DNA from 2 places in the Brachymonas moutaii (nom. illeg.) genome. Region 1 is predicted to be linked to the other one. Evidence: predicted binding sites of a transcription regulator. Region 1 holds the regulator's gene; the other holds the start of a gene.
The links. Region 1 encodes sigma-54, which starts transcription at its own class of promoters, with help from an activator protein. Its sites were predicted from a motif close to TGGCANGNAANCTGCTTT; they were not measured.

Region 1 (5,904 bases):
CGAGGTGGCAGACGGAGCCTCGTGGGACCCCGTGCGCCTCGTCGCCGAGACCAGCCTGAGCATCAACACCGCCGCCGCAGGGGGCAACGCCAGCCTCATGACCATCGGCTGAGCCACTGGCCCTGGACGCCAGCCCGGCTCGCCGCCCCGGGCTGGCGTCTGGTCCCCTGCCGCAGGGGAGCTGGCACTGCACCTCCGGCACTCCCCCGGCCCGGCGCCGCTGCGCAGAACACCGGGCGTGCGGGGTGCCTGAGCGATGTCGACTTTCCTGCCACAATCGGGACTTTGCTTTTTGCAGGACGTCCGTCATGCACTGGACCCAACGTCTGTCGCCACTGCAGTTCGTGCGCGACTTCTCCCTGACGGCGTTTGTCGCAGGTTTCGTGGCCACCCTGGTGGGTTTCACCAGTTCGGTGGCCATCATCTTCCGGGCGGCGCAGGGCTTTGGCGCCACTCCCGCCGAAATCACCTCCTGGATCTGGGCCGTCTGCCTCGGGTGTGCCGTCTGCAGCATCCTGCCCTCGCTGTGGCTGCGCAAGCCGGTCATGATCGCCTGGTCCACCCCGGGGGCCGTGGTGCTCGCCACGGCGGCCGCCTCGGGGCAGTTCACCATGCCGGAAGCGGTGGGGGCCTTCATGGTCAGCTCCGCGCTCATCACCGTCTGCGGGTTCACGGGCTGGTTCGAGCGGGTCATGAACCGCATTCCCCTGTCGGTGGCGGCGGCCCTGCTCGCCGGGGTGCTGGCGCGGTTTTCCATGCAGGCATTCGCGGCAGCGGGGTCGGCCCCGGTGCTCGTCATCGGCATGCTGCTGGCCTACCTGCTCGGCAAGCGCCTGAGCCCGCGCTATGCGGTGGTGTGGACGCTGGCCGTCGGGGTGATGCTCGTCGCGCTCGGCGGGCACCTCTCGCTGCACGACCTGCATGCCGACTGGGCGCATCCGGTCTTCACGGCGCCGGTCTTTTCCATGGCAGCCATCACCAGCCTGGCGCTGCCGCTGTTCGTCGTCACCATGGCATCGCAGAACCTGCCGGGTGTGGCAGCCTTTCGTGCCGCCGGGTACGAGCTGCCCACGTCCGTGCTCGTCACCGTCACCGGCATGGTGGGGCTTGCCCTGGCGCCGCTGGGGTGCTATGCCATCAATTTCAGCGCCATCACCGCCTCCATCTGCATGGGCGATGAAGCCCATCCCGACCCCGATCGCCGCTACGTCGCCGCCGTGGTGTGGGGGCTGTGGATGCTGCTCATCGGCCTCTTCGGCACCGTGGTCACGGGCCTGCTCATGGCCTTTCCGCACGAGTTCATTGCCGCCATTGCAGGGCTTGCGCTGCTCTCGACCATTGCCAGCAGTCTCGTGACTGCGCTCGACGTGGCGCGCCACCGCGATGTGGCCGTCATCACCTTTCTCGTCACCCTCAGCGGGGTGGAGGTGGCTGGCGTGGGTTCGGCCTTCTGGGGCGTGGTGGCCGGGGTGGTGGCGCTCCTGGTGCAGGACTACATGCCCCGCCGACGCATCTGAACGGCTCTTCGGCCCGAGCCGCGCGGGAGGCATCCGGCATCGCTACAATGGACCATACGTCCAACGAGCAAGAATCGTGCCGAACATGAAACCGTTGTCCTCCGCCTTGCCGGCCCTCGCGCTGGCTGTCGCCTGCCTGGGTCTGGTGCAGACCGCCCACGCCGAGCTGGCCGACCGCGCCAAGCCCCTCAACATCGAGGCCGACGCCATGCGCTACGACGATGCGCACAAGATCACCACCTTCACCGGGCGGGTCGTGGCCACCAAGGGCACCATCGTGCTGCGTGCCGACAAGGTCGAGGTGCGCCAGGATCCGCAGGGCAACCAGTTCATGTACGCCGAAGGCAGCGCGGGCCACCAGGCCTTCATGCGCCAGAAGCGCGAGGGACTCAACGAGTACATCGAGGGCGAGGCCAACCGCATCGAGCGGGACGACAGAACCCAGATCGCGCGCCTCACCGGCAACGCCCGCATGCGCCGCCTCGTGGGCACCCAGCTCGCCGACGAAGTCCGTGGCGACACCATCGTCTACAACGACCTCACCGAGGTCTACAACGTGGCCGGCGGCCCCTCCACTGGCGCCGGGGGCGCTGCCGCAGGGGCCGTGCCGGCCGGCCGGGTGCGCGCCGTCATCAACCCCGTGGGGCAGAGCGGCGGCAAATCCGCGCTGCCCATGCCCGCCACCCGGGCCGCCAGCAAGGGGGCGCGCGCCGCGTCGGCTCCCGTCACCACCCTGCGCTCCAGCGCCACCATCGGAGGCCGCCCATGAGCGATGCCGCTCCCGTATCTGCTCCGGCCGCCGACCTCCGCTGCGAGGGCGGCAGCCAGGGCCGTCCGCCTGCCGACGGCAGCGAACTGTGCGTGCGCCACCTCCAGAAGGCCTACGGCCGCCGCCGCGTCGTCAAGGACGTGTCCCTGAGCGTGCGCAAGGGCGAAGTCGTGGGCCTGCTCGGGCCCAACGGAGCCGGCAAGACCACCTCCTTCTACATGATCGTCGGCCTCATCCGGGCCGACGGCGGCGCCATCTCCATCGACGGCCAGCCCGTCGAGGACCTGCCCATCCACCGCCGCTCACGCATGGGCCTGAGCTACCTGCCGCAGGAAGCCTCCATCTTCCGCAAGCTCAACGTCGAGGACAACATCCGCGCCGTGCTGGAGCTCCAGGTCGATGCCCACGGCAAGCCGCTCGACCGCGCCACCATCGACACCCAGCTCGATGCCCTGCTCGCCGACCTGCACATCACCCACCTGCGCGACACCCCCGCGCTCGCACTCTCCGGGGGCGAGCGCCGCCGGGTCGAAATCGCCCGTGCCCTTGCCAGCCAGCCGCGCTTCATCCTGCTCGACGAGCCCTTCGCCGGCATCGACCCCATCGCCGTCATCGAAATCCAGAAGATCATCGCCTTCCTCAAGGCGCGCGGCATCGGCGTGCTCATCACCGACCACAACGTGCGCGAAACCCTGGGCATCTGCGACCACGCCTACATCATCAGCGAAGGGGCCGTGCTCGCCTCGGGCACGCCCGAGCAGATCGTCTCCAACGCCGAAGTGCGCCGTGTCTACCTCGGCGAACACTTCCGCATGTGAGCGGACTCCGTCCATGAGCCGCTTCCCGCTGTACCTTCCGAAGCCGCCCTCCGTGCCATGAAAGCAGGACTGCAGCTGCGCACCGCGCAGAACCTCTCCCTCACGCCGCAACTCCAGCAGTCCATCCGCCTGCTGCAGATCTCCACGCTCGACATGCAGCAGGAGATCGACCAGATGCTGGCCGACAACCCCTTCCTGGAGCAGGACACCAGCGCCGAGGACGCGGCAGCCTCCGAGTCGGAGCCCGACGCTGCTGGCCACGCATCCGGCGATGTCGATGCCACCACCGGCCCCAGCGCAGAGGCAGGCAGTGACGACGGCATGGGCGCCACAGCCGAAGGCGGCTACGACGACCCCGAAGGCGCCGACGCCCCCGACACCAGCGAAGTCCTCTCCAGCGACGCCCCCGACCACACCGACCTCGCCAACGCCCAGACCGACGACTGGAGCGCCGGCTCCACCCGCGACGACAGCCCCGCCACCTCGGGCGACGACGAAGTCCTCTCCAGCAGCAGCGACGGCGACGACGACTGGGACAGTCTGCGCGTGAGCAGCGCCGGCAGCAGCCATGACGACGACGAGGACGAGCCCTCCGCCATCGAGCGCGCCGGCTGCCACGAAAGCCTGCAGGACTGCCTGCACCGACAGGCCCTGGCCCTGCGCCTCGACACCAGCGAACAGGCCGCGCTGTACTTCCTCATCGAATCCCTCGACGACGACGGCTACCTCGAAGACACCCTCGGCGAACTCGCCCAGAGCCTGCAGGAGCGCAACCCCACCGGCGACCCCGAACGCGACGCCGAGGAGCACGCCGAACTCCTCCACCACCTCACCATGGCCCTGCGCCTGCTTCAGTCGCTCGACCCCGTCGGCGTCGGCGCGCGCGACCTGGCCGAATGCCTGCAGCTCCAGCTGCGTGCCCTCGACATCCCCGACGCCGACACCCCCCGCCTGCTCGCGCGCGAAGTCGCCCTCGACGTCTGCCGCCAGCCGCTCGACTACCTCGCCCGGCGCGACGTGCGCGGCCTCGGCAAGCTGCTGCCCTATTCGGCCGCGCACCTGCGCAGCGCCATGCAGCTCATCGCCACCCTCGAACCCAAGCCCGGCCGCGCCTTTGCCCAGACCGAGCGCAACATCGTCATCCCCGACGTGCTCGTGCGCGCCAACCAGGGCCGCGACGCCGCCAGCCGCCCCTGGAGCGTGCAGCTCAACCCCGCCGTCATGCCCCGCGTGCGCGTGCAGGAGATGTACGCCAGCGCCCTGCGCCACCACAAGGGCGAAGGCATCCAGGCCCTGCAGCAGCGCCTGCAGGAAGCCCGCTGGATGGTCAAGAGCATCCAGCAGCGCTTCGACACCATCCTGCGCGTGAGCACCGCCATCGTCGAGCGCCAGCACCGCTTCTTCGAGCAGGGCGTGCTGGCCATGGAACCCCTCGTCCTGCGCGAAATCGCCGACGAACTCGGCCTGCACGAATCCACCGTCAGCCGCGTCACCAGCGCCAAATACATGAGCACCCCCTGGGGCACCTTCGAGCTCAAGTACTTTTTCGCCTCGGGCCTCGCCAGCGAAGACGGCAGCACCACCAGCAGCACCGCCGTGCGCGCCATGATCGGGAAACTCATCGCCGACGAACCCCCCGCCAAGCCCCTCAGCGACAACCGCCTCTGCGAACTCCTCCAGGAACGCGGCGTCCAGTGCGCCCGCCGCACCGTAGCCAAATACCGCGAAGCCCTGCGCATCCCCCCAGCCCATCTGCGCAAGGTGCTGGGGTAGGGGAACGTTTCAAGCAACTCCGCCAACTGGCAACTCGCTACGACAAATTCGCCACACGCTTCAATGCCTTTCTGCAACTCGCATGCGCATTCATCTGGCTAATGTGAACACGCCCTAGTCGCCCGCCGCTGGCACGGCGATGGAGATGGCGACGTGCGCGGCTACGTGTCGAACACGCGCCAGACCTCGCATGCTGCGCTTCACCTTGGGCTCGCCTTGTCAAGATAGTTGACCAGGCTTTGCGACATGACAAGGGCGTGGGCCATCAGCGCATTTACCAGATTCTCGTGCCTGTTGATGTCCATGGAGAGCCCGCCAGCTTGGAAGATTGGCTGTTCGACCAAAACGATCACGCCGGCCACGTCGCCGCCACCGACATAGCTGGCGATCTGGGCCCTGGCCGCGGGCTCCCGGGCCTTATCGCCCGCCAAATTGGCCCACTTGAGAACGTCCTCGATCATCGTTTCTGAATTGTCAGTCTTTCCGTTCTTGTGAACGATGACGTGCCGAAACTTCTCAGCCATGCGGGTGTGAAGCCGGAGATTGATGCTGATCTGGTTTTCGACTTCAACCTTCGCGAGCTCAGGTAGCTTTTTCCGAAGCATGTCGATGATCAGAGGCACTTTCTTTTTGAGCTCGGACGGGGGCATCACCGCGTCAGCATCCTTGCTCAGGCGAAAGTGCGTGTGGTCCCCTCTGACGAGCTCATAGAGTGACACCACGAAGTCCTCAAACAGCTCGTAGGCCTCGACGAGCAGCCATTGGTACTGCTTGTTCTTGTGAAGGTAGACGAGCCTGACCGTCTCTTTAGGCGTCAGCCTTGCGTGCGAGTAGGGGGGAAGATGTGTCCCGTGTATGGATTCTGAAAAAAGAACAGTTCGTGGCTGCTGCCAAGCAACTTGCGAGCCTCCGAGGCTAGGCCAGCCAAGTCTCGGTCGCGAGCCTGCAAGCTCGCGATCATCTGCTTCGCAACGTTCGCGGAGAGTCGCTGATAGTGCTGGATGACGGCGACTTCGTTAAAGAACTT
Region 2 (5,904 bases), on a different contig from region 1:
CCCCAGTCGATGTAGGGCCGCAGCGTGGCCAGATCGACGTGGCGGAATTCGCGTCGCCCGATGAAGTGCGGGCGAGGCGGCACATAGGCCGTCCAGTCGATCGGCGTGGCGTTGGCACGGGCCTTGGCCAGCGGCCACAGCACCTGCTGCTTCTTGCCGGCGTGCTGCTGGCGGATGCGTTCGTAGTCGGTGTGCAGGTTCTCGACGAAGCCATCGTGGGCGTCGCCGAGCAGGTTCTGGGCCACGCCCACGCTGCGCGAGGCATCGGGCACGTAGACCACCGGGCCTTCGTAGTGCGGGGCGATCTTGACGGCCGTGTGCACCCGGCTCGTGGTGGCGCCCCCGATGAGCAGCGGAATGTGGCGCAGGCGGAAGTGGTCGTCCTTCTGCATCTCGGAGGCGACGTACTGCATTTCCTCCAGGCTCGGGGTGATGAGCCCGGACAGGCCGATGATGTCCGCCCCTTCGGCCTTGGCGCGGGCCAGGATCTCGTGGCAGGGCACCATGACGCCCATGTTCACGACCTCGAAGTTGTTGCACTGGAGCACGACGGTGACGATGTTCTTGCCGATGTCGTGCACGTCGCCCTTGACGGTGGCCATGATGATGCGGCCGCGCGACTTCACGTCCATGCCGGCGGCTTCCTGCTGGCGCTTTTCCTCTTCGATGTAGGGCACCAGATGCGCCACGGCCTGCTTCATGACGCGGGCGGACTTGACCACCTGCGGCAGGAACATCTTGCCCTGGCCGAACAGGTCGCCCACCACGTTCATGCCGTCCATGAGCGGGCCTTCGATGACATGCAGCGGGCGGCCGCCCTTGCGCAGCACCTCCTGGTAGGCTTCCTCGGTGTCCTCGACGATGAAGTCGGTGATGCCGTGCACCAGGGCATGGCTCAGGCGCTCGTTGACGGGGGCGTTGCGCCATTCGAGCTTGCGGCTGTCGTCGCGGGCGGCGCCCTTGGCGGACTCGGCGATTTCGAGCAGGCGCTCGGCGGCATCGGGGCGGCGGTTGAGCACCACGTCCTCGACGCGGGTGCGCAGATCGGGATCGAGCTCGTCGTACACCCCGATCATGCCGGCGTTGACGATGCCCATGTCCATGCCCGCCTGGATGGCGTGGTAGAGGAACACGGTATGAATGGCCTCGCGCACCGGCTCGTTGCCGCGGAAGCTGAAGGACACGTTTGAAACCCCGCCCGACACCTTGGCGCCCGGCAGGTGGGCCTTGATCCAGCGCGTGGCCTCGATGAAGTCGACCGCGTAGTTGTTGTGCTCGTCGATGCCGGTGGCAATGGCGAAGACGTTGGGGTCGAAGATGATGTCTTCGGGCGGAAAGCCGATCTCGTCGACCAGCAGCCGGTAGGCCCGCTCGCAGATGGCGGTCTTGCGCTCGTAGGTGTCGGCCTGGCCCTGTTCGTCGAAGGCCATGACCACCACGGCCGCGCCATAGCGCTTGCACAGCAGGGCCTCGTGGCGGAACTTCTGCTCGCCTTCCTTGAGGCTGATGGAGTTGACGATGGCCTTGCCCTGGATGCAGCGCAGACCGGCCTCGATGACCTCCCACTTGGAGCTGTCCACCATGATGGGCACGCGGGCGATCTCGGGTTCGCTGGCGATCAGGTTGAGAAAGCGCACCATCGCGGCCTTGCTGTCGAGCATGGCCTCATCCATGTTGATGTCGATGATCTGGGCGCCGTTTTCCACCTGCTGGCGGGCCACCGCCAGGGCCTCCTCGTACTGGCCGTTGAGAATCAGCCGGGCAAACGCCTTGGACCCCGTGACGTTGGTGCGTTCGCCGATGTTGACGAAAAGATGGCCCTTGCCGATCACCAGGGGTTCGAGCCCCGACAGGCACATGGCCGGGGGCGTGGCGGTATCGGGTGTGTCGGAAATAGGGGCCTCGCCCGCAGTGGAAATGGAAGACAAGATGCGACCTCGGAAATGATCATCTCCGCATGCGCCGCGCAAGGCGGGCACCGGAAGGGGCTCGGCCCCCGGAGCAGGGGCGGCAATGACTGTGGATGATACCTATCCCGCGATGGCCTCGGCCACCCTGGGCGCTTCCGGAGCGGCGTCCGGCCGTGCGCGAGGCATGCGCCAAGGCGGCTCCAGAGGCCCCGTGCGCGGATGCCATGGACGCCCGGGTGCAAACACAGGATACATTTCGCACTGTATTGGTGCGCTCATGCCCCGTGAGGCACCGTACCGAGCAACAGGCCGGTACAGGGGAACCAGAGGCGTGCCGTAAGCTGCCGGAAAGCTCCATGCTGCGCTGCAACCTCCTTTGGCGCAGGCACAAAAGCAGGATGCGTATCTGCATCTTTTGCGCGGAGTGCATGCGCAAGAATGAAGGACAGGGGCGGTGCGTGCTGGCCGGGGCGGACAGGCCGGCCAGCCCGTGGCTCCGGCAGGCGCCCCAAGTTGCACCTGGCACCGGCTGACTGGCGGATGGAGTGCACCATGCCGGATGCACGTCCCTGGTGCACCTGGTGCCAAAATGTGTTGGCATGGTTCCTGCTACACCGTCCGCATCATCAACTGCAATGGAAGCAACGTCCATGAAGAAATCGCTCCTCTCCCTCGCCGCACTGGCTGCTGCCGCTTCCTGCGGCGCCGTCTGGGCTGAAGATGCAGCCGCTCCTGCTGCCGCAGCTCCCGCTTCTGCCGCCGCCACCCCGGCGCCTGCGGCAGAGGCCAGCTCCCCGCTGTCCTTCAACATCGGTCTGGTGAGCCTGTACAAGTACCGTGGTCAGGACCAGTACTTCACGGGCAGCGAGCATTATTCCCGTCCGGCCCTGCAGGGCGGCGTGGACTACGCGTTCTCCAATGGGCTGTATCTCGGCAACTGGAACTCCACCATCAAGCTGCCCGATCCCACCAGCACCTCCGGCAAGAATGCCAACGTGGAAATGGACTTCTACGGCGGCTACAAGTTCGCCACCGGCCCCCTGGGCTGGGACGTCGGCGTGCTGCGCTACCAGTACCCCGGTGCCAATGCCCTGAGCACCACCGAGCTGTACGCAAGTGCCACCTACAAGGAACTCACGCTCAAGTACTCGCACACCGTGTCGAGCAAGTACTTCGGTCTTGAGAACGGCCGCAACACCGGCTACCTGAACCTGGCCTGGGCGCATCCCCTGCGTGACGGCCTCACGCTCAACGCCTCCGTGGGCCATACCTTCATGACCAGCGACGTGCGCGCCGCCGGTCTGCCCAGCTACACCGACTACAGCGTGGGCGTGGCCTGGGACTTCATGCCCAAGACCACTCTGACCGCTGCCTTCGTGGGCGCCGACAAGTCCAGCAGCTATGGCTACGTCAACAAGGGTAAGGCCATCCTGGGCGTCAAGTACACCTTCTGATCATCTGAACAAGGATCCATACACCATGAAACTCGTGACCGCCATCATCAAACCCTTCAAGCTCGACGAAGTCCGCCAGGCACTGTCGGATGTGGGCGTGCAGGGCATCACCGTGACCGAGGTCAAGGGCTTCGGTCGCCAGAAAGGCCACACCGAGCTGTACCGCGGCGCCGAATACGTCGTCGACTTCCTGCCCAAGGTCAGGGTCGAGGCTGCCGTCGAAGACACCCTGGTCGACCAGGTTGTCGAGGCTGTCGAGAATGCCGCCCGCACCGGCAAGATCGGCGACGGCAAGATTTTCGTGTCTCCGCTGGAGCAGGTCATCCGCATCCGCACCGGCGAGACCGGCAGCGTGGCGCTGTAAGGGCCGCAAGGCTGCAATGCATCGAGGAATTTCATCATGAAGAAATCGTTCCTTCCCTTCCTGGCCCTGGCCGGTGCCGGGCTGGCTCTGGCCAGCGGCAGCACCTGGGCGCAGGACGCCGCTTCCGCAGCCGCTCCGGCTGCCTCGGCTGCGGCTTCTGCCGTCAAGGCCACCGTCAACAAGGGCGATACCGCCTGGCTGCTGGTGTCCACCGTGCTCGTCATCATGATGAGCATTCCCGGTCTGGCCCTGTTCTACGGCGGTCTGGCCCGTGCCAAGAACATGCTGTCCGTGCTGATCCAGGTGTTCGTGGTGTTCTCGCTGGTGAGCGTGCTGTGGGCCCTGTACGGCTACAGCCTGGCGTTCAACGGCGGCGGCTACTTCATCGGTGACCTGGGCAAGGCCTTCCTGGCAGGCGTCACGCCGACCTCTCTGGCCGACACCTTCAGCCCGGATGCCAAGCTCCCCGAGCTGGCCTTTGTGGCCTTCCAGTGCTCGTTCGCTGCCATCAGCGCTGCGCTGATCGTGGGTGCCTTCGCCGAGCGTGCGCGCTTTGTGGCTGTGCTGGCGTTCTCCGCCCTGTGGTTCACCTTCAGCTATGCGCCGATCGCCCACATGGTGTGGAGCGGCAACGGCTACCTGTTCAAGGCGGGCGCACTCGACTTCGCAGGCGGCACCGTGGTGCACATCAATGCCGGTATCGCCGGTCTGGTGGGTGCCTACGTCATCGGCAAGCGCACCGGCTTCGGCAAGGAAGCGTTCATGCCCCACAGCCTGACGCTGACCATGGTGGGTGCCTCTCTGCTGTGGGTGGGCTGGTTCGGCTTCAACGCCGGCTCCGCTCTCGAAGCCAACGGCATCGCTGCTCTGGCCTTCGTGAACACGCTGCTGGCGACCGCCATGGCTGCCATGTCCTGGATCGGCACCGAAGCGCTCAAGAAGCACAAGCCCTCCATGCTGGGTGCTGCCTCTGGCGCCGTGGCCGGCCTCGTGGCCATCACGCCGGCTGCCGGTACCGTGGGCCCCATGGGCGCCATCGTCCTCGGCCTGATCGCTGGCCCCGTCTGCCTGTGGGGTGTGACTGGCCTCAAGCGCCTGCTCAATGTCGATGACGCCTTCGACGCCTTCGGCGTGCACGGAGTCGGCGGTATCCTGGGCGCCCTGATGACCGGCGTGCTCACGGCTCCCAGCCTGGGTGGCACCGGCGCGGCCGACTACAACATGGCGCACCAGATGTGGGTGCAGTTCCAGGGCGTGATCATCACCATCCTGTGGTCCGGCATCGTGTCCTTCATCGCCTACCGTCTGGTGGATCTGGTGTTCGGCCTGCGTGTGCCCGAAGACGAAGAACGCGAAGGTCTGGACATCACCAGCCACGGCGAAGCAGCCTACAACCGCTGAGCAAGCTGATGCATGTGCTCCGGGCCCTGTGCCCGGGGCCGCATCTCCCGAGCCGCCACGGAGTTCCGTGGCGGCTTTTTTTCGTGGCAACGTCCGGGCGCAAAAAAGGCCGGCACTGTCGTGCCGGCCTGGGGACGCCTGTCTGGCGTTCTGGGGGTATGTCTCCTCGTCCCTCGTGGCTGCACCGGAATGCAGAGCGAGTGGCGCCACTGTAAGGCCGCGCGCAGTCCCCGTCGCTCCGTACTTACCCTTGCTGGCTCCCGGCAGGTGGACGAGGGGAGAGGCGGGACGTCATGGGGCGCTGCGGGGCCGCCTGCTGAGCGAACTGTCTTGTTTCCGTCATGGATGAGGTACAGTTTGTTACGAATGACCGGGCTATGGTACATAGAAAGGGGCGAGTGGAGCCGATGGGTACCGTCCCGAGGGCGGATGCGAGCGATGTGCCTTCACATGAGCTGGGCCTGCTAAGTGCATGCGGGATGGGCATAAAGACGGAGTGCGACGGGAGAGATGTGGCGTTTGTTACAAGATGACCATATGTAAATAAATGTTTCTCAGACAATCGAACCATCTGCTCGCACTGCACAACAACGATTACAGGCGATGCTTTGTCCGTCGCAGGGAGGTCTGCCATGAGCCATTCGATCTGCCGTCGTGCGCCCCCGTTCCCTCGGGCCCGGGAGGCGTCATGGAAAGGGGTAGCCATGGCTGCGCTGCTGGCCGGTGCCGCCCCCTGGGCACAGGCGCAGGAGGGTGGTGCACCCAGGGCGCCGGA

Region 2: the regulator sigma-54 is predicted to act here: its motif matches at 2,506-2,523, upstream of ACP2WS_RS05260 (TorF family putative porin).

What each region holds. Positions count from the first base shown of each region.
Region 1 is NZ_JBNGEN010000007.1:74,970-80,873, forward strand. It holds gene putA (trifunctional transcriptional regulator/proline dehydrogenase/L-glutamate gamma-semialdehyde dehydrogenase) at 1-112, shown strand, start outside; gene ACP2WS_RS08995 (benzoate/H(+) symporter BenE family transporter) at 309-1,517, shown strand; gene lptA (lipopolysaccharide transport periplasmic protein LptA) at 1,603-2,286, shown strand; gene lptB (LPS export ABC transporter ATP-binding protein) at 2,283-3,104, shown strand; gene rpoN (RNA polymerase factor sigma-54) at 3,162-4,877, shown strand; gene ACP2WS_RS09015 (hypothetical protein) at 5,078-5,599, opposite strand; gene ACP2WS_RS09020 (hypothetical protein) at 5,692-5,904, opposite strand, start outside.
Region 2 is NZ_JBNGEN010000003.1:52,891-58,794, forward strand. It holds gene metH (methionine synthase) at 1-1,859, opposite strand, end outside; gene ACP2WS_RS05260 (TorF family putative porin) at 2,561-3,364, shown strand; gene ACP2WS_RS05265 (P-II family nitrogen regulator) at 3,390-3,728, shown strand; gene ACP2WS_RS05270 (ammonium transporter) at 3,765-5,129, shown strand; gene ACP2WS_RS05275 (tetratricopeptide repeat protein) at 5,762-5,904, shown strand, end outside.